DNA from 2 places in the Alcaligenes sp. WGS1538 genome. Region 2 is predicted to be linked to the other one. Evidence: riboswitches for the same ligand, from Rfam matches in the RefSeq annotation. Region 2 holds a riboswitch; the other holds the start of a gene.
The links. A riboswitch is a leader RNA that binds a small molecule or an ion and turns the genes downstream of it on or off. The one in region 2 is predicted to bind S-adenosylmethionine.
Positions count from the first base shown of each region.

Region 1: another riboswitch for S-adenosylmethionine. It lies ahead of ACF3ND_RS01800 (homoserine O-acetyltransferase); the one in region 2 lies ahead of ACF3ND_RS10670 (hypothetical protein).

Region 1 is NZ_CP171109.1:399,932-410,549, reverse strand. It holds gene ACF3ND_RS01840 (phosphorylase) at 213-1,094, opposite strand; gene ACF3ND_RS01835 (RidA family protein) at 1,214-1,591, shown strand; gene ACF3ND_RS01830 (RidA family protein) at 1,834-2,190, shown strand; gene ACF3ND_RS01825 (CidA/LrgA family protein) at 2,330-2,683, shown strand; gene ACF3ND_RS01820 (LrgB family protein) at 2,680-3,414, shown strand; gene ACF3ND_RS01815 (trimeric intracellular cation channel family protein) at 3,444-4,061, opposite strand; gene ACF3ND_RS01810 (muropeptide transporter) at 4,067-5,296, opposite strand; gene metW (methionine biosynthesis protein MetW) at 5,305-5,937, opposite strand; gene ACF3ND_RS01800 (homoserine O-acetyltransferase) at 5,937-7,178, opposite strand; SAM riboswitch at 7,168-7,246, opposite strand; gene ACF3ND_RS01795 (response regulator transcription factor) at 7,448-7,723, shown strand; gene ACF3ND_RS01790 (hypothetical protein) at 7,638-8,186, opposite strand; gene gshA (glutamate--cysteine ligase) at 8,391-9,974, shown strand; gene ACF3ND_RS01780 (TonB-dependent receptor domain-containing protein) at 10,140-10,618, shown strand, end outside.
Region 2 is NZ_CP171109.1:2,283,114-2,293,731, forward strand. It holds gene ACF3ND_RS10635 (VOC family protein) at 1-495, shown strand, start outside; gene ACF3ND_RS10640 (ribulose-bisphosphate carboxylase large subunit family protein) at 504-1,778, shown strand; gene ACF3ND_RS10645 (four-carbon acid sugar kinase family protein) at 1,793-3,136, shown strand; gene ACF3ND_RS10650 (Lrp/AsnC family transcriptional regulator) at 3,207-3,653, opposite strand; gene rocF (arginase) at 3,814-4,833, shown strand; gene ACF3ND_RS10660 (ornithine cyclodeaminase) at 4,888-5,940, shown strand; tRNA gene ACF3ND_RS10665 (tRNA-Leu) at 6,007-6,091, opposite strand; SAM-I-IV-variant riboswitch at 6,258-6,351, shown strand; gene ACF3ND_RS10670 (hypothetical protein) at 6,467-6,811, shown strand; gene ACF3ND_RS10675 (siderophore-interacting protein) at 6,808-7,605, opposite strand; gene ACF3ND_RS10680 (PadR family transcriptional regulator) at 7,608-8,180, opposite strand; tRNA gene ACF3ND_RS10685 (tRNA-Leu) at 8,347-8,431, shown strand; gene ACF3ND_RS10690 (hypothetical protein) at 8,766-9,251, shown strand; gene ACF3ND_RS10695 (NAD(P)/FAD-dependent oxidoreductase) at 9,259-10,329, opposite strand; gene ACF3ND_RS10700 (hypothetical protein) at 10,341-10,618, opposite strand, start outside.

The sequences.
Region 1 (10,618 bases), 1.9 Mb from region 2:
ATAAATTTCAATAAAAAATTACATTGTTTCGTTGCGTTACTCATAACACATCGAATTCAAAATCAAATGCAATGAAATAATTCTACAATCCATTAATTCGTTCTTATTTTTTCACAAATATTGCTGAAGTGTAAATAAAAGATACTGAAAAGCACAAATATCCGGCAATAAAAAACCCCGCCTAAGCGGGGTTGCCATTTGTGGCGCCGGCGTCACTGGTCATGAATGCAAGCGTACCCGGCTTGCGCCAGCACCTCCAGGGGCCCCATCTCGCGCACGATGTCGATCTGTTCGGGGGTGCGCACATAAATGCAGCCCGCGTAGGACAACGCATTGATGGAAATACCTTCCACCAGTTCCATGGAGCGCGGCACGACCAGCATCCAGCCGCAGCCGGCCAGCACATTGTGCGCGGGCAGCAGGCCGTCCTGGTCGGGCTTCAGGTCCAGCAGGGAGCAGGCCTGCCTGTGGGCCTGCAACAAGCTGTCGGCCAGCAAGGCTTCGTCGTCGGTATCGGCCAAGCGGATGAAGCAATGCGCAAACGGCAAGGCCGCATGGCGGTGGCTGGTGCCGGGCGCGGCGTCGGCCGGCAGGCCGTCCAGGTACAAGGCCAGAGTCCCGTTGCCCGGCGCCGCCGGCACCCATTGCGTATGCTTATGACGCTGGCTGGCGCCGGCAGGCCCGCCGCCGTTGTAAAAGCCCAGGCCGCCGCAGGCCGCCAGGAAATGCGCCAGCACGCGCAGATCCGTGTCGCGCAAAGGGCTTAGCTGCTCGGAAAACACCTTGTCCGCCAGCACCAGATGCAGCTCGCACACCGCGAACTTGTTCAGCACGATGTTGTGCGTGGCACTGGCGTCATCCACGGTCAGCGCGGGATCCGGAGGCAGGAAAGGATTGAAGTTGGGGTCGCGCGGGCCGCCGGGAATGGACACCTTGGCGGCGTCCTTGGCCGCCAGCGTGGACACCCAGCGCACATGAAAGGGCAAGCCCTGTTCAACGATCAGTTCCTCCTGGGCCTGCACGGGCAGCAGGTCGCCGCTGGCCAACGCCGACTGGCTCAAGCGTTTCAGACGCTGCAACAACTCCTCGTTCATGACTCCTCCTTGCGTGTTCAAGTTGTATAGTGACCCTTATTGTAGGCAAGTCGAGGCCCGAAACCTCCGCTGCCTCTTCATCCGGTTTTTTCACTTCTTTTTATACTCAGGAGAACTTTATGTCCGGCATCCGCCGCATCGCCAGCCCGCTGCCATTGCCCTTTTCCCGCGCCACCATCGCCGGCGGCTTCCTGTTCCTGTCCGGCCAGATTCCCTATGACGCACAAGGACAGGTCGTGCGCGGCTCCATCCAGGACCAGACCCATGCCGTGTTCGATCGCCTGATCGAAGGCCTGGCGCTGGCCGACGCCACCCTGGCCGACGTGGTCAAGGCCACGGTGTGGCTGTCGGACATGACGCTGTTCGAAGACTTCAACAAAGTCTATGCCGAACGCTTCGGCGACACGCTGCCCACCCGCTCGCTAGTGCAGGCCAAGCTCGCCAAGAACGTGGACGTGGAAATCGAAGTCCAGGCCTGGATCGGCGATCGCGCCTGATCCATTCGCCTTCGGACAAGACACAGAAAATAACGCATGAGCTCCAGGGCTATGGCACACTGGACCTTCCATTCATAGCCAGGACACTCAAGGAGAATTCCATGCGTTTCTTTGCCTTGACCCGCGGCGGCCTGCTGGCCGCCGCCCTGCTGGGCGCAGGCCTGACCGGCGCCCAGGCAGCGGACGCAGCCGCTTCCAATTCCCAGGCCTCGGCCATCAAACGCTATGCCAGCGATTCGCCCATGCCCTTCTCGCGCGCCGTACAGGCCGGGGGCTTTCTGTTCCTGTCGGGTCAGATCCCCATCAACGACAAGGGCGAGATCGTGCGCGGCAGCATCCAGGACCAGACCAACGCCGCCCTGGACCGCATCGAAGAAACCCTGGCGCTGGCCGGCGCGGACCTGAGCAATGTGGTCAAGGCCAATGTCTGGCTTTCCGACATGGCCTTGTTCGACGAATTCAACAAGACCTACAAGGAGCGCCTGGGCAGCAATTTCCCCACCCGCTCGCTGGTGCAGTCCAAGCTGGCCGCCGGCGTGGACGTCGAAATCGAATTCCAGGCCTGGATAGGCGACAAGGCGCCGCCCGCCCAGAAATAACGCCACTATAGGCATACGGATATGAGCGACCGCGACCCTGCCCACGCAGCTTGTATGGCACACTAGGCGCTCATTCAAGAATGAAGCATCCCGCGCCAGGCTCTCGAGCCTGGCGTTTTCATGCCTTTTCGGAATTTCCATGATCTACGCGATTACCGCTCTGTTCGTCTTTCAACTGCTTGGCGAGATCCTGGTGCAGGCGCTCTCCCTGCCCCTGCCCGGCCCTCTGGCCGGCATGCTGCTCCTGGCCGTGGCCTTTTTCCTGCGCGGCGGCGTGCCCGCCGCCATGGAACAGACCGCCGGCTCCATGCTGCAGCACCTGATGCTGCTGTTCATTCCCGCCGTCACCGGCGTCATGATGTACTTTGATCACGTGGCCAAGGAATGGCAGCCCTTCCTGATCGCCACGCTGGGCGGCACGCTCATCACCCTGGTGGTGACCGCCGTGGTGCTCAACCGCCTGCTGAAGAATCATAAGGAAGACCAGAAATGAAAGACGGCCTTTTCCAGATCTGGGTCTTCCTGTCCAGTTCGCCCCTGCTGTGGCTGGCGCTGACGTTCTCCGTCTATGCCGGCTCGGTCTGGGTGTACCGCCAATGCGGCAGCACGCCCTTTCTGCTGCCCATCCTGACTTCCGTGGTGGTGATCGTCAGCCTGCTGCTGCTGACCGGCACGCCCTACCCCGTCTATTTCGAAGGCGCCAAGTTCATCCACTTCCTGATCGGCCCGGCCACCGTGGCCCTGGCCGTGCCGCTCTACAGCCAGCTGCGGCAATTGCGCAGGATATGGAAGCCCGTCTGCATCGCGCTGCTGATCGGCTCGGTGACCGCCATCGTCAGCACGGTGCTGATCGCGTGGGCGCTGGGCGCGTCCCTGGAAACCGTGATCTCGCTGGCGCCGCGCTCGGCCACCATGCCCATCGCCATGGCGCTGGCCGACCATTTCGGCGGCCAGGCCTCGCTGGCGGCGGTGGCCGTGGCCATGACCGGCATCGTGGGCACCATCGTCGCCCCGCCGCTGCTCAATCTGCTGCGCATCGACCGTCCCGAGGCGCGCGGCTTCGCCGTGGGCGTGACCGCCCATGCCATCGGCACGGCCCGCGCCCTGCAGGTGCATGAAACCATCGGCGCCTTCTCGGCCCTGGGCATGAGCCTGAACGGCATCCTGACCGCCGTCCTGATGCCCTTGCTGCCCTTTCTGCTGCGCTGGCTGGGGCTGGTGTAGCCGCCCCATCCGTCAGATCCGCGACGCAGTCAGCGCCACTCGTCGCGGTACACGAAGCGCGGCATCTGCCAGTTCAGGCGCAGGGCCAGCATGCGGAAGCCCAGCCCGATGGACATGGGCGCCAGCAGGGCCACGTAGGGATTCAGGTCCAGGTGCATGGCGCCCAGGTACAGGGCGCCGGTCAGCATGGACACGCTGGCGTACATTTCCTTGCGCAGCAGCAAGGGAATGTCGTTGCACAGGATGTCGCGCAACACGCCGCCGGCGCAGCCGGTGATCATGCCGCTGAGCAGCACCACGGTGATGGGCAGGTTCATCTCCAGGGCGATCTGGCAGCCGATCACCGTGAACACCACCAGGCCCATGGCGTCCAGCAGCAGGAACAGGCTGTGCAGGCGGCGCATGACGGGCGCGATCAGCGCCGTCAGCAGGGCCGCGCCGGCCGTGATCCACAAGTATTCCGGGTGCTTCACCCAGGTCAGCGGGTAATGTCCGAGCAGGACGTCGCGCACCGAACCGCCGCCCAGGGCGGTCACGCAGGCGATGGTGCACACGCCCACCCAGTCCATGTCGCGGCGGCCGGCGGCCAGCGCGGCGGTCATGGCCTCGGCCGTGATGGCAATGATGTAGAGCACAAGTAAAAGCATGGCGGTCAGGCATCCAACTGGTTGATAAGGCGCCGGTAGCCGCGCAACATCAGCAGCCCCGGCAGAGCGATCAGCACGGTGCAGATGAAAAAGACCGGCCAGCCCAGGGACTGGACCAGCACAGGCGTCAACGGCCCGGCCAGGTAGGTGCGCCCCACCGCCGACAAGGCCGACAGCAAGGCGAACTGGGTGGCCGAATAGCCCCGGTTGCACAAGGCCATGAGCAGCGCCACGAAAGCCGCCGTGCCCAGGCCGCCGCACAGATTCTCCAGGGCCACCACCACGCTCATCAGCACCATGGAGGGACTGCTCTGGACGGCGATGAACCAATAGCCCAGGTTGGAGACCGCCTGCAGCAGCCCGAACACCATCAGGGCCCGGTACAGTCCGAGCCGCGCCATGACGGCCCCGCCCAGCAGGGCGCCCACCACCGTGGCGGCCAGGCCGAACACCTTGTTGATGGTGCCCACTTCCGACAGCGAAAAGCCGGCGGCGCGGATGAGAAAGGTGGTGGACAAGGCCCCGGCGAACGCGTCGCCCAGCTTGTAGAGCACGATCAGCAGCAGTATGCCCCAGGCGCCGGGCCGCGAAAAGAACTCGGCCAGCGGGGCGGCGACCGCTTCGGACAGGCTGCGCGGGGCGCGGCTGTCCAGCTCCGGCTCGGGCGAAATCAGGGTGACCAGCGCGCACAGGGCCATGAACAGGCCCATGAGCAGATAGGTGTTGGACCAGCCCAGCCAGCGGTCGGCCAGGATCAGGGCCAGGCCGCCGGAGGCGATCATGGCCAGCCGGTAGCCCATGACCTTGACGGCGGCCCCGGCGGCGCGCTCCGGCGCGCGCAGCACATCCGTGCTGTAGGCATCGAAGGCGATGTCCTGCGTGGCCGAAAGAAAAGCCACCCACACGGCCAGCAGGGCCAGGGCGGTCAAATGCGTGCCCGGAGAGAACAGGCCCATGGCGGCGATCGAGGCCGCCAGCAGAAGCTGCGTCAGCAGGATCCAGCCGCGGCGCCGGCCCAGGAAAGGCGGCGCGTAGCGGTCCACCAGGGGCGCCCAGAGAAACTTCAGCGTGTAGGCCGAGCCGACCAGCGTCAGAAAGCCGATTTCAGTCAGCGAAACATTCTCGACGGTCGCCCAGGCCTGCAGAGTGCCGGACACCAGCGCCAGGGGCAGGCCGCTGGCGAACCCCAGAATCAGCAGAGGCAGGACTCGGGGACTGGCGTAGACATGGGACACGGACAGCCTCAGCGCTGGGAAGAGAGAAAATGAGGGGATTCGAAGCGATACACCGCCAGGGTGCTGCGCCAGCCGGGCAGCACGCGCACCTCGGCGCGGTCATTGAAGGCCGCGCGGTGCGTGATGCGCAGCCCCAGTGAACTGGCCAGGTCCTGGAAGTCCTTCATGGTGCACAGGTGGATGTTGGGCGTGTCGTACCACTGGTAGGGCATCTCGCCGGTGACCGGCATGCGCCCGCGCAGGATGGCCCAGCCATGCGGCCAGTAGCCGAAATTCGGAAAGGACACGATGCCGTAGCGGGCGACGCGCGCCATCTCGCGCAGGATGTGCTCGGTATGGTGCATGGACTGCAGCGTCTTGGACAGCACCACGGTGTCGAACTGCAGGTCGCTGAACAGCGCCAGCCCTTCCTCCAGGTTCTGCTGGATGACGGGCACGCCGCGCCGCACGGAAGCGATCACGGACTCGTCGTCCAGCTCCACCCCGGTGCCCGCGACCTGGCGCGTATCGCGCAGGTGGGCCAGCAGGGCGCCGTCGCTGCAGCCCAGGTCCAGCACCTGCGAGCCGGGTTCGATCCACTGGGCGATGCGCAGCAGGTCCTGGCGCAGCGCAGGCTTGTTTTCCGAAATGACAGCAGACATCAGGCCAGCACTCCCGTGGTACGTTGACGCGCCGGCAGGCCCAGCGATGACGCGATCTGATCATAATACCCCTGCACGATGGCGTGATAGCGGGCGTCCTCCAGCAGGAAGGCGTCATGCCCGTGCGGCGCATCGATTTCGGCGTAGGTGACCTGGCGGCGGTTCTTGAGCAGCGCCTGCACGATCTCGCGCGAGCGCTCGGGCGAGAACCGCCAGTCCGTGCTGAAGGACACCACCAGGAACTTGGCCCGGACCTGTTCCAGCGCCTTGGCAAGGTCGCCCTGGTGATGGCGCGAGGGGTCGAAATAATCCAGGGCCCGCGTGATGATCAGGTAGGTGTTGGCATCGAAGTAGCGCGAGAATTTTTCTCCCTGGTAGCGCAGGTAGGATTCGACCTCGAACTCCACGCCATAGTTGTAGTGGAACTCGCCGCCTTCGGCGGGCGCGCGCTGGGTGCGGCCGAATTTCTCGGCCATCACGGTGTCGGACAGGTAGGTGATGTGTCCCACCATGCGCGCCACGGCCAGGCCGGCCTTGGGCACCACGCCATGCTCGTAGTAGTTGCCGCCATGGAACTGGGGGTCGGACAGAATGGCGCTGCGCGCCACTTCGTTGAAGGCGATGTTCTGGGCCGACAGACGCGGCGTGCTGGCGATGACTACGCAATTTTCGACGCGCTCGGGGCAGCTGATGGCCCAGCTGAGCGCCTGCATGCCGCCCAGCGAGCCGCCCATGACGGCGGCGAACTTGCGGATGCCGAAATAGTCGGCCAGGCGCGCCTGGGCGCGCACCCAGTCCTCCACGGTCAGCACGGGGAAGTCCGCGCCCCAGGGCTTGCCTGTGGCCGGATTGATGCTGGACGGGCCCGTCGAGCCGAAGCAGGACCCGATGTTGTTCACGCCGATGACAAAGAAACGGTCCGTGTCCACGGCCTTGCCGGGGCCGACCATATTGTCCCACCAGCCGCGGTTCTTCGGATCGTCCTCGTAGTAGCCGGCGACGTGGTGCGAGGCGTTCAGGGCGTGGCAGACCAGGACCGCATTGCTGCGTTCGTCATTCAGGCGCCCATAGGTTTCCACGGCCAGTTCATAGCCGGGCAGCACCTGTCCGCTGCTCAGGCGCAGGGGTTCGTCAAAGGCGATGAGTTCGGGTTGCACGGGGCCCACGGAGCCTTCGGGGATCAGACCGCAGGATGGGCGAGACGCGCCGTTGTCGGCGCAAGGGACGGATTCAGTGGCCATCAGGACCTCTTTAGCTGGATTTATGGAGCGCCCGCAAGCGGATCAGGCAAATCGGCGCAAAACGTATAGCGGGAAAGTTTAGCACTGCGCCCGCCCGGCGTCCAAATCCAAGGAAAAGGTATCGCCAAAAATGACCTACGGTACCCGCAGAAAATCCTCAGTGCTTTGATTCAAATCATTATTTTCAGGCTTATCAGTATGCCGGCCGCGGTAGAAATTAGTTACATTGCCCCGATGTCCACCACGACCGCAAAAGGAATAGCTTTACCGTGACGCACTTAACTTCACGCGAGCAGTCCTGCCTGAACTGGGCTGCCCATGGCAAGACCAGCTGGGAAATCAGCATCATCCTGGGCATCACTGAACGCACCATCAACTTCCACTTCCAGAACGCCTACGCCAAGCTGGGCGTCTACAGCCGCCAGGCGGCCATCACCCTGGCGCTGCAGCAGCGCCTGATCAGCGGCGATCCGACGAGCGAGCCAAGCCGTCAAAAAAGACCTTCGCCTGCTCGGCGTCCGGCGCCTTCCCGGAATCCGTCATGACAAAGCCCTCCACCAGCCAGCCGGGCTCCACGCGCACCATGCCCTGCATGCGCAGGACCGTGCCGCCCACGTCGCGTCCCATGGAAAAGATTTCACCAGGCGCGGGCAGGGCCGGCGGCGCCTGGCCGGGCGCCTGCCCGGCGGGCACGAACTTCTGGCGCAGCGAATCCTGGACGGCCTGATAGAGCCGCATCCGGGCCGCCTCGTCCTGCTGCAGCTCCGGCGGCAGCAGCGCATGGCCCACGGTGTAGATCTGGCCGCCGGCGGCGGCCGTGGTCAGGTAGAAATCCAGCCTGTGGCGTTCGAAATCCAGCGGGCGGTGGCTGGTGACGGGCTTGCCCGGCAGCATGGCCGGCAGGTCCGTATGCTCGAGCCGGACCTGGCGCCAGTTGAACTCCGGACTGCAGGCGGTCAAGGCCAGGGCGGCCGCCATCGCGGCCAGGGTGCGCCAGATAAGTCTCATGATATTTCCGTATCCTGTCTCGTGCTTTTGCCGCGGCGGCGCAGCGCCGGCTTTATACTCGCCTTCCAAAGAACCAGTTCCAAGCCCGCCGATCTCATGCAACTTAACAAAGCGGACGGGCTCGGACTACTATTTATAATCGGGCAGATGCCCATTGAACAGCCCCGGACCACGCGCCCGATCCTGAAAGTGGGAAACACCGACATGACGACCAGCCACCACCGCCAGCTTGCCCTGCAACAGAATCCCGACATCCTGCGAGGCATTTTGCGCGGTATCGAAAAAGAAGGCCTGCGCGTGGACGCGCAAGGCCGGCTGGCCCGCACGCCCCACCCGCAGGCCGTGGGCTCGGCCCTGACCAATGAACGCATCACCACGGATTACGCGGAAAGCCTGCTGGAGCTGATCACCCGGCCGCATACGCGGGTCGAGGACCTGCTGCAGGAGCTGCGCGACATCCACACCTTCGTGGCCGGCAAGCTGGACCAGGAAATGATCTGGAACCAGTCCATGCCCGCGACCCTGCCGGACGAAAAGGACATTGCGATCGCCTGGTACGGCACGTCCAACACCGGCATGCTCAAGCATGTCTACCGGCGCGGCCTGGCCGAGCGCTACGGCAAGACCATGCAGTGCATTGCCGGCGTGCACTACAACTTCTCGCTGCCCGACGCCATCTGGCCGCTGCTGGGCGCGCCGGGCGAGAGCCTGCAGGACCAGCGCTCCAACGGCTACCTGGCCCTGATCCGCAACTTCACGCGGCACTCCTGGCTGCTGATGTACCTGTTCGGCGCCTCCCCCGCCCTGGCCTCCAGCTTTCTGCACGGCCGGCCCAGCACCCTGGACCATGTGGACGCCGACACCCTGACCATGCCCTGGGCGACCAGCCTGCGCATGAGCGATCTGGGCTACCACAACAAGGAAGCCCAGGCCGAGCTGCAGCTTTGCTACAACGACCTGGACACCTTCGTGATGCGCATGTATCACGCCGCCGTCACGCCCTGGCCCGACTACGAGAAGATCGGCACGCATCGCGACGGCGAATGGATACAGCTGAACACCCACATCCTGCAGATCGAGAACGAGTATTACTCCAGCATCCGCCCAAAACGCACCACGGCCCGTTGCGAGCGGCCCGCCACGGCGCTGGCCCAGCGCGGGGTGGAATACATCGAAGTGCGCTGCATGGACATAGACCCCGAATCGCCCGTGGGCATCTCCGAGCAGACCTGTCGCTTCCTGGACACCTTCCTGCTGTACTGCGCCGCCGAGGACAGTCCCTACTTCCCCGACGGCGGCTATTGCCAGGACAGCAAGAACAACTTCGCCACCGTGGTGCGCGAAGGACGCCGCCCCGGCCTGACCCTGATCAACCAGCAGAAGCAGGTCGTCACCCTGCAGGATTGGGGCCGCGACGTGCTGCAGGAGCTGCTGCCCTACGCCCGCCTGCTGGACCAGGCCCTGGACACCCAGGCCCACACGCAGGCCGTGCAGGCGCAGCTGGGCAAGCTCGTCGATCCCGAACAGACTCCCTCCGCCCAGTTGCTGGCCCGCCTGCGCGAAAGCGGCCTGAGCTTTCACGACTATTCCCTGCAACGCAGCCGCGAGCACCACGCCGCCCTGCTGTCCGAGCCGCTGCAGCCTGCCGCACAGGCCGCCTACGAGGAACAGGCCGCCGAATCGCTGCTGGAACAGGCGCGCATCGAGGCGCGCGACGAGGTTCCCTTCGAAGAATACGTGCGGCTCTACGAGCGCAACCTGGTCCCGCCGGAACTGCAGCCCGACTGAGCTCTCCCCCCGACCGCCCGCCCTGCCGGGCGGTTTTCATTTCCGCCTCGCTGGCGGCACCGGCCTGCCCGCAATGCCCCTGCGCTGGGCCGGGCCATTCCGTCTGCGCACACAAATTGTTATGTTATAACATCACAATTTTTAACGACCAAGCGCAGAAAAACCATGCAAGCCACTCCCCGCCCCTTGTCGCTGGCCCTGGCCCTGACGATCAGTCCCCTGGCCCAGGCGGCCGGCCAGCCGCCCGTCGCCCAGCTGGAAGCCATCCGCATCTCCGTCAGCCCGCTGGCGTTGAGCCAGCAGGAACTGCTTTCGCCCTCCACGGTGCTGCAAGGCCCCAGCCTGGACCTGCGCCGCGCCGCCACCCTGGGACAGCTGTTGGACGGCGAGCCCGGCATCCATTCCGACACGTTCGGCGCCGGCGCCAGCCGACCCGTGATCCGCGGCCAGACCGCGCCGCGCGTCAAGGTATTGAGCGACGGATCGGATGTCATGGACGCTTCGGCGGTTTCGCCCGACCATGCCGTTACGGTGGACACCTGGCTGGCCGGACGCGTGGAAGTGCTGCGCGGGCCTGCCGCCCTGCTGTACGGCGGCGGGGCCATCGGCGGCGTGGTCAATGTGCTGGACCGCAAGATCCCCAG
Region 2 (10,618 bases):
CGCGACATCGAGGCGGCGATGGAGTACTGGAGCCGCCACCTGGGCGTCGGCCCCTGGTACTACAACCCCAAGGTGGGGATCAAGAACTACCAATACCGCGGCCAGTCCTACGAGCCGCACAACTCGGTGGCCCTGGCCAATTCAGGCGCCGTCCAGGTCGAACTGATCCAGTGCCGCAATGACGTCCCTTCCATGTACCGCGATTTCCTGCTGGCCGGCCAGCTCGGATTGCAGCACGTGGCCTACTGGACGGAGAGCTACGATGCCGACCTGCAGCGCGCCCTGGACCAGGGCCTGAAGGTCGTGATGAGCGGCGAGGTCGGCGAGCGCGGCCGCTTCTGCTACTTCGACACCGAATTCCATCCCGGCGCGGTGGTGGAGCTGTCGGAAGTGGCCGGCCCCAAAGGCAAGCTGTTCTCGCTGATCCGCCGGGCGTCCGAAGGCTGGGACGGCCGCGATCCGGTGCGCCCCTTCCCCGACCTGGCCACGCTGTAGGCGCCGCCATGAATACCGACACTTTTCTTGCGCGCTATCTGATCGAAACGCCGCTGCCGCCTGAACAGGTCGCCGAAGCGATTGCCGGCGAGCAGTCCTGCGGCACCTTCACCCGCGTGGCCGGCGAGACCGACGAACTGCGCGAACGGGCCCGCGCCACCGTGGAGCGCATCCGGGAGCTGGACAGCGCGCCGCAGCCCAGCCTGTCCAACGCCCTGCTGGAGCGGCGCGGCGTGCGCGGCCCCTGGCGGCGTGCACAGGTGGACATCCGTTTCCCCATCGCCAACATCGGCGCCAACCTGCCCACGCTGGCGGCCTGCGTGACCGGCAATCTGTTCGACCTGGGCGAGGTCACCGGCCTGCGCCTGGAATCCCTGGAGCTGCCCGCCCACTATAGACGCCGCTTCGATGCGCCGGCCCTGGGCATTGCGGGCACGCGCCTGCGCACAAGCGTGGACCAGGGCGCCCTGGTCGGCACCATCATCAAGCCCAGCGTGGGACTGCGTACTCCGGACATCGTCCGCCTGGTGGAAACCTTGTGCCGGGCCGGGGTGGACTTCATCAAGGACGACGAGGTCTGCGCGGATCCGGCGCATTCCCCCTTGGACGAACGCATACCGGCCGTGATGGCCGTGATCCGGGACCACGAGCAGCGCAGCGGCAAGCATGTGATGTTCGCCTTCAACATCAGCGACGAGACCGACGCCATGAAGCGTCATGCCGATCTGGTCGAGCGCGAAGGCGGCAGCTGCGTGATGGTCAGCCAGAACTGGGCGGGGTATTCGGCGCTGCAGACCCTGCGCCGCCACACCGGACTGGCCCTGCACGCTCATCGCAATGGCTACGGCGCCCTGTCGCGCCACCCCCTGCTGGGCATTTCCGTCTCGGCCTACCAGACCCTCTGGAGGCTGACCGGCGCGGACCATATCCACGTCCACGGCCTGGAGGGCAAGTTCGCCCAGCCCGACACCGAAGTGCGCGAAGCCATCGCGCACTGTCTGCGCAGCCTGGACGACCAGAGCGACGACCGCGTGCTGCCCGTGGTCTCGTCGGGCCAATGGGCCGGCACCGTGCCCGCGACCTGGGAGGCCGCTGGCGGCACGGATGTGCTGTTCATGGCCGGCGGCGGCATCCTGGCCCATCCGGACGGCGCGCAGGCCGGCGTGCTGAGCCTGCGCCAGGCCTGGGAAGCGGCCGGCCAGGGCCAGGATCTGCAGGACAAGGCGGCGACCTGCCCCGAGCTGGCGCACGCGCTGGATTTCTTCGGCCCGAAGATGGCCTGAACAGGCGGACGCGCATGACTTCCGGTTCCTTACGCCCGCGCTACGCCTGGTACGGCGACGACTTCACCGGCGCCAGCGATACCCTGGCCACTCTGAGCCAGGGCGGCCTGCGCGCCGTCCTGCTGCTGGGCACGCCGACTCAGCAGCGCCTGGCGCAGCTGGCCGGCGTGCAGGCCGTGGGGCTGGCCGGCGCCACCCGTTCACTGGAGCCGGCCCGCATGCGCGCGGTCCTGGAGCCCGCCGCCCGTTTCTTCGCCGCGCTGCAGCCGCAGGTGCTGCACTACAAGATCTGTTCCACCTTCGACAGCGGCCCGGAGGTCGGCAATATCGCCGTGGCCCTGGAGTGCCTGCGCCCCGCCGCCCGGGTTCCGGTGACGCCCATCCTGGGCGGACAACCAAGCCTGGGCCGCTACTGCGTTTTCGGGAATCTGTTCGCACGGGCGGGACAGGACGGCGAGGTGCACAGGCTGGATCGCCATCCCACCATGAACCGTCACCCCGTGACCCCCATGCAGGAAGCGGACCTGCTGCGGCACCTGCAGGCGCAAGGGCTGACGAACCTGATCGCCATGCCCTACACGGAATACGGCAGGCCGGACTGGACAAGCCGCGGGCAGGCGGCCGCCTGGCTGCAGGCCGCCGTCCGGCGGGGCCATCTGCATCCGGTGCTGGACATCAGCCGGGACGAGGACATCGCCCGCGCCGGCGCCCTGCTGTCCGAACTGAGCCATGCCGGCACCGTGTTGGCAACAGGCGCCAGCAGCGTCGCCCAGGCCTACCTGAGCCGGCAGAGCGACCTGAGACCCCTGCCAGTCACCCGGCTTGAGGCAACGGCCAAGCCGGCCCTGATCGTGGTGGGCAGCCAGTCCCCCGTCACCGCCATGCAGGTGGTCCGGTGTCGCCAAGCCGATGTGCTGGACCTGGACCCGCTGGAACTGCACCAGTCGCCCGCCTACGCGCAGGCACTCCAGGAGACGGTCTGCCGCATGCTGCGGCAAGGCCGCCACACCTTGCTGAAGACGCGTACGGCCGACGCCTCGTCACCCCTGCCGGTTGACCTTGTAGCCCAGGATACGGCACGGCTGGTGGGCGGCCTGGCGCGACGCCTGCGGCGCGAGGGCATGCTGTCGCGCCTGTGCATCGCCGGCGGCGACACGTCCAGCCTGAGCACGCAAGCGCTGGGCATCTGGGGCTTGAGCCATCTGGGCCAGGTCAGTCCCGGCGTGTCGCTATGCCAATGCCACAGCGACGACGAGTTGCACGGCCTGGAGCTGGTTCTCAAAGGCGGGCAGATGGGGCAGGAAGACTTCTTCGATCGGGTCATCCAGGGCGATCCTCCCGGCCTGGGCAGCTCATAGATAAAACCGGCTGTCGAAAGACAGCCGGTTTTCTGTCAAGCCAGCCACGCCTTCGGAAGCAGACCTGCGTCTATCCGGCGTTCGGCGCGGCGCGCAGGGTTTCCAAGTGGATGCTGGTTTCCGAATTGCTGATGCCCCTGATCAATCGTATCCGCTCAAGCGCATGGGCCAACTCCGGCAAGGTCGCCACCTGCAGCTCGACCAGCAGGTCCCAGCGTCCGTTAGTGGCATGCAGGGCCAGCACGCTGGGCTCTCCCAGCAAGGAGGCGGCAACGCGACGAGCATCGTTTCCTTCGATGGCCACGCCCATCCATGCACGCAAGCCGGAGGTTTCTGTTTCGGGACGCAAGCGCACGGTGTAGCCCACGATCACGCCGCGCTTCTCCAGCTTGTTCAGGCGGTTGGTCACGGTGCCCCGCGACACGCCCAGGCGGGCGGCCAATATGGCCACGCTTGCGCGCGCGTTGTGGCGCAACAGCGCAATCAATTGCTGGTCGATCTTGTCAAGACTATTCATTTTGCCAACCCAACCTGTCTTAATGACAATAATTATGCAATTTGGCAGCAGAATTTGCCATTTTGTTTGTCTCCCTTCCGTGGGATGCTATGCGCATGTACGGATGGAAACGAAGCCGCGCGCATGTTGTCCGTACTTTCATGAGGAGCCTCGTCCAGCAATGAGCGACCATCAATTTCCCGCCAGCCCAGCCCAACCCCTGACCCGAGTCACCCTGATCGGCGTGCCCACCGATGTAGGCGCAACCAGGCTAGGCGCGTCCCTGGGTCCAGACGCGCTGCGTGTCGCGCAGCTTGGGCCCGCCTTGAAACGCTTCGGCGTCGACGTTCGCGACCTAGGAAACCTGGCCGGCCCGCCCAATCCGCAGGGCGCGCGGGATCCGCAAGCGCAAGGCCTGCGCAACCTGGCCGAATGCATAGCCTGGAACCAGGCCGCGCACGACGCCGTGCATGCGCAGTTGATCGAAGGCCGCGTTCCCATCATGCTCGGCGGCGACCATACCCTGGCGACCGGTTCGATCAGCGCCGTGGCGCGCTATTGCCGCGCGGCAGGCAAGCGCCTGCGCATACTCTGGCTGGATGCGCACTCGGACTCCAATACGCCCGAAATTTCTCCCAGCGGGAACGCCCACGGCATGCCCGTGGCCAATCTGTATGGGCTGGGACCGGCGGCGCTCACCGGCATGTCCGGAGCAAAGCCCGCACTGCAACCTGGCGAGGTCTGCCAGATCGGCTTGCGCAGCGTCGATGAAGCCGAGAAACGCATGATCCAGCAGCTCGGCCTGGAGGTCTACGACATGCGCGCCATCGACGAGCTGGGCATGCGCGAGGTCATGCGCAGCGCTCTGGCGGGACTGGACGGGGAAGACGCCGACAAGGTGCACCTGCATCTGAGCTTCGACATCGATTTTCTCGATCCCGAGATCGCCCCCGGCACCGGCACCACCGTGCGGGGCGGACCCAACTACCGCGAAGCGCAGCTCTGCATGGAAATGATCGCGGACACGGGCAGGCTGGCCTCGCTCGACATCGTCGAACTCAACCCCGCGCTCGACATCCGCAACCAGACCGCCGAACTTGTCGTTGACCTGGTGGAAAGCCTGTTCGGCAAGAGCACGCTGGTACGCCCATGGAAGCGCGAGGAGCAAGCACGCGGGCGGGATTCGTCGCCAGCAACTTGATCCTCCGGCGTACTGGTCCGGCAGGCGGGGGTTCATTCCAAGGAGAGTCAAACCATGACGCGTTTCATCGATGTGTCCACCATGTCGCAACTGATCGAAACGATCGGCGTCGATACCTTCATCGCCGATCTGGCCGACAACATAGAAAGCGACTTCATCCGCTGGCCGGAATTCGACAAATCGGCCCGCGTCGCCAGTCATTCGGACATAGGCGTGATCGAATTGATGCCCGTCTCCGATACCCACCGTTATGCCTTCAAGTATGTCAACGGCCATCCCCGCAATACGGCGCGCGGCTTGCATACCGTCATGGCATTCGGCGTCCTGGCGGAGGTCGAGACCGGCTATCCGATACTGCTGTCCGAGCTCACCGTGGCCACCGCCCTGCGCACCGCCGCCACTTCGCTGATGGCGACGCGCGCGCTGGCGCGCCCCGACTCCCGTCGCATGGCGCTGATCGGCAACGGCGCACAAAGCGAATTCCAAGCGCTGGCCTTTCACAAGCACCTTGGCATTCGGGAAATCGCGGCCTACGACATCGACCCCGGCGCCACTGCCAAGCTGATGCGCAATCTGGCCGACTACACCGACCTGTCCATCCGGCGCGTCGAATCGATAGCAGAGGCGGTGCAAGGCTCCGACATCGTGACCACGATAACCGCCGACAAGACCCGCGCCACGATACTCACGCCTGACATGATCGAGCCGGGCATGCATATCAATGCCGTTGGCGGGGACTGCCCTGGAAAGACCGAACTGCACGCCGACGTCCTGCGGGCAGGCCGCGTGTTCGTCGAATACGAACCTCAGACGCGCATCGAAGGCGACGTGCAGCAGATGCCCGCCGACTTTGCGGTTGAACAACTCTGGCGGGTTCTGGCGGGAGAGACGCCGGGCCGCCGCAGCCGGAGCGAGGTGACGATCTTTGATTCGGTCGGCTTCGCCCTGGAAGACTATTCCACGCTGCGCTATATCAACGAACAAGCGGAAAAACGAAACTTCGGCGTCAAGATCGAACTGGTGCCCTGGGTCGATGACGACCCCAAGGATGTGTTTCGCCATACCCGTGGCCGCGCCTCCAGCGCGCGCATCCGCCGCGTCGCCTGAGTGAACGCATTGGGCGAATAAAGCAAAAAGCCGGCTGTCTTTCGACAACCGGCTTTTCGAGGAATTTGGTGCCCAGGAGAGGACTCGAACCTCCACACCTTGCGGCACATGGACCTGAACCATGCGCGTCTACCAATTCCGCCACCTGGGCTCTGACCGCTGCTTGTCAACTTTTCAAGAAAAGCGCCAATCAGCTAGGCAGAAAAGAACTATAACATGATTTTCAAAGAAAGCAAACTTTATTTTTCAGGAGTTCCAGTTTTTCACATACGGATACCAGCATGCCTTGCGCCTGCGCACAAACGCTTCTATGCTTATTCCCGTATCAAGAGTTGGGACCACCCATGCCAACCTGTGTACCCGCACAAGGTGGATACAGGATACGGCCTTTCGGCAATTCACGGGATCTGCACAGCAACCCGCCGCCGGCGGGTTTTTTTATTGGATGCGCCCGGCGCTTCCAACGGGTCTTTTAATCCAACTTGCTCACCCGGAAATCCTTCCAAGAGCTAAACAGGAGCGTTTCATGCCTGCACCGTTTTACTACCACCTGACGCTGGGACAGCGCCGCTACCGCATCCAGGCCCGTCCTGGCTGTTCCCGTCTGGCCATTCTCAAGGAACACCAGCCCGTCGTCCTGGGCGCCTACGAACCGCGCTGGCTTGGCTCGAGCTGCCGCGGCGGCTACTGGGCCACGTTCCGCGCCGAGATCGACAGCCTGTTGCTGCTGAACATGGACGCCATCGCCCGCCTGATCGACCGCCACCGCCTGTCCGATGTGGACACGGAACTGGACACAGACCTGGAGCCGGTCCTGAACCTGGACGGGCGACTGCGCGCCCTGCCCGACCAGGATCGCCAGGCAGCTTAATCGTGGTGCTCATGCACCGCGGCATCGCCCTGACGCCAATAGCTGCTGGCGCGGACCAGATTCTTGTCGTGTCCGCGCTCCTGCACCCAGTACTGGCGCAACGCCTTGGCTGCCGCTGATTCGGCGGCAATCCACACATAGCCCCGCCCTTGCAGGACCGGCGCGGCGCGTACGGCGTCCAGCAAGCCGGCCTGCCCGGCCAGCGACGGAACCCAGTTGACGGGCACATGCTCCGGCGCCTCCAGCGCGCCCAGCGTCAACAGATTGCGCGCCAGCACAAACACCTGCACCTTGGCCTGGGCCGGCAGTTCCTTGAGGCGGCGCGCCATGGCGGGCACTGCCGTTTCATCACCGATCAGCACATGCCAGTCAAAGGTCGTGGAGATCAGGAACGAACCACGCGGGCCGGCCACGCCCAGCTTGTCGCCGGTCTGTGCGGCGGCCGCCCACTGGCAGGCCGGGCCTTCCCCGTGCAGCACGAAGTCGATATCCAGTTCCTGCTCATGGGCACGCCAGGCGCGCGGCGTGTAGTCGCGCATAACGGGCTTGGGCTGGCCGGCCGGGAACACCACGCCGCGTTCGCCCAGCTGCGGCAGGCGCGGAACTTTCTGACCCGGATCGGGAAAAATCAACTTGACGTGGTCATCAAAGCCCGGCGAATGGAAGCCGACCAGATCGGAACCGCTGAGCGTGATGCGCACCAGATCCGGGCCCAGCATGCGGCGCGCGGTCACGGTCAACAGGCGCAGTTTCAAGGGGTGCGACACTTTTTGCGTGTCTTCATGGGGCTGCATCTTCACGACTCCTTAGGTAGATTCCGTATCTGCGCCACGGCCTGCTCCAGGATGGCGACGACTTCGCGCTGACGCTCAAAGCTGGCCGTGGACTGTTCAAACAAAGTGTTCTTCAAGGTATGGCGGATCTGCACGAACTCAGGCAGCCAGCCGGTCTGCTCCTGCGCGGCCTGGAGGTCGTCCGGGTCGCTCTGTTCGGCCAGCATCTGGCGCATCCACACCAGCTTGCGGGCGCGATAGGCCAGCGACTGCAGCAGGTAGTCGCACTTGTCCTGCTGTCCCTGCAGATAACGGCGGCCCTCTTCGGTCAGGCTGTACAGCTTGCGGCGGCCCTGTTCCTGCACATGCACCCACCCCTGTCCAGCGCAATAGGACAAGGCCGGATACACCGCTCCGGCGCTGGGGACGTAGCTGTTGTGGCTGAGCTGGGCAAAACGCCGGATCAATTGATAACCGTGCGTCTCCCCGTCCCGCAACATGGCCATGAGCATCAGCTGCATGGCCCTGGCCGTGTATTTCCGCCCCTGCCCGAAGTCGAGCAGCATGCGTTCGGCCTCCATCGGATTCAGTTCCATGCTTTCCCTCTTAAGTTATATCGTACGATATAACTGTAAACATAATGCAGCTCAAAATCAAACTTTTTTCTCAAAAAGAAAAAATATGGTCAGACTACGCTTGCCAAAAATGAAAATTCGAGTCTATAATTTAATTCTTGAGTCGAGATGCAGATCAAAACTCAATGCCCAGGTGGCGGAATTGGTAGACGCGCATGGTTCAGGTCCATGTGCCGCAAGGTGTGGAGGTTCGAGTCCTCTCCTGGGCACCAAATTCCTCAAAAAGCCGGTTGTCGAAAGACAGCCGGCTTTTTGCTTTGATCCGCCCAGCAAGCAAGGTGCTTGAGCACCTTGCGCGAGGACGAGAAAGGCCGGGCATGCAGGCCCGGCCGGGGTCGCGCCCGTGTGACCGAGTCCTCTCCTGGGCACCAAATTCCTCGAAAAGCCGGTTGTCGAAAGACAGCCGGCTTTTTGCTTTGTTCCGCCCAGCAAGCAAGGTGCTTGAGCACCTTGCGCGAGGACGAGAAAGGTCGGGCATGATCGTCGATATTTCTTCACGCACGCTGGACGCAGCTGGCGATACACTGCGGTTTTGGAGAGCCGCCCATGCACCTGACCCTGATCCCGAGCTTTGCCGCCATCATGTATGTATGGTGGACGCAGCACGCCCTGCCCGCCGTCGTGGCTTCGCATTTCGATATGCAGGGGCGGCCCGACGCTTTCCTGGAACGCTCCGTCTATGTGACCCTGATGATGATTCTGATGGCCGCGCTGCCCCTGGGCGCCGCCTTGCTGGGTGCGTTGTTTCAGAAATTGCCTGCGCAGGCCATCAATATCCCGCAGCGCGACTACTGGCTGAGCGAGGAACGCCGGCCCGAGAGCCTGCGCTATCTATCCGGCTGGCTGCAGTCCTTGTCGCTGCTGGTGGTGGCCCTGCTGGCTTTCGTGCATTGGCTGGTGCTGCGCGCCAACCAGCACGTACCGGCCCAACTGGAATCCACGTCCATGCTGATCGGCATGGGAGTGTTCCTGGCCGGCCTGGCGGCATGGCTGCTGGCCTTGTACCGCCGCTTCCGCCAGCCGGCTGAATGACTGCAGCCTAGTCCAAAGCCCGGTGGCGGCGTTGCCAGAATGGCTGGGCGGCATAGCGCTGCTCCGCACCGTACAGGGCATGCTGGGAATTCAGATGCCGCACCAGCCCCAGCAGATAATCTTTTTCGTAGCGGCGCGCCGGCTCGGCATCTCCTTTGAGCAGGGCCAGCGCCGCATCGGCCGCGTGCACGCCGCTCCACAGCGCCGTGGCCAATCCATTGGCGGCCAGGGGGTCCATGGCCGCCGCCGCGTCGCCGGCGCGCAGAATGCGGCCCTCGATGAAACGCGACACCAGGCAGGTCGCCGCCGCCGCCACGGCGGGAGCCTGACCATCCAAGGCTTTGTCCAATCCCAGGCTCTCCAACCGCACCCGCACCGCATCCGTGCAGGCCGCCAGACCAGCCCAGACCTGGCCGTCCCGGCTCAGGCCATCGGGCAGCAGATCGGAATCGGAAAACAGCGCCAGCATCATGCGCCGGCCCGGCATGGGCGACATATACCACCAGCCCAGTTCCACCGCTTCCACCAGGGTGGCCGCCAAGGTTTCGGCGCCTTCCGGCAGATCGAACACGCGCCAGGCGGCGACCAGCCGGTCCAGGCGGCGGCGATCGGCCAGCTCGCCGGCGGACAGGGCCGCCCTGCCGGTGCAATCGATCAGGGCCTGGCCTTCCAGCGCCGCCCCATCGTCCAGCATGGCGCGCACGCCGTCCGGCACGTGCTCCAGGCGCAGCACGCGAGCGGACCGCCACTCGAGATCGTCACCCTTCAGGCGTTCGGCCAAGACCTGCTCCAGGCGAGCCTTGTCCACCAGATAACCCTGCCCGTCTTCATCCTGCACGGTACGCAGGCCCGCTCCGCCCCAGGCGGAAAAACGGCCCTGGCCGGCCAGGGCCACGGACTCGTCCAGGCAATCAGCCCAGCCCAGCACATCCAGGAAGCGCGCACCGCGCTCGGACAAGGTCTCGCCCAGGGCGGCGGCCGGGCCGCCGCAAGCGACGAGCACGGGCCGGTGGCCCTGCATGCTCAGACGGCGCGCCGCCACCAGGCCGGCCAAGCCGGCGCCTACAACAATAATCATGAAAAAAATCCTCAGGTCCCGGTCTGCGACAGCGGCGGGACGATATCCATGGAACCGCGCTGCACTTCCACGTACAACTGCTCCGGAACTCCCGCCAGGTCCGCAGGCCCCGGCCTTTTTACCACGACCCCCATGCGAGTCCAAAGCTCGATCATGCGCCGCAGGCCGTCCGTATAGCCGGCCTCCACGTGCAAGCCGATGCCGGCCGCGCTGCGCGCCCAGGGCACCCGCGAATGGAAGAAACGCAGACGCTCCTCGGCGCTCAGCTCCTCGCGCATCAACTGCCGGT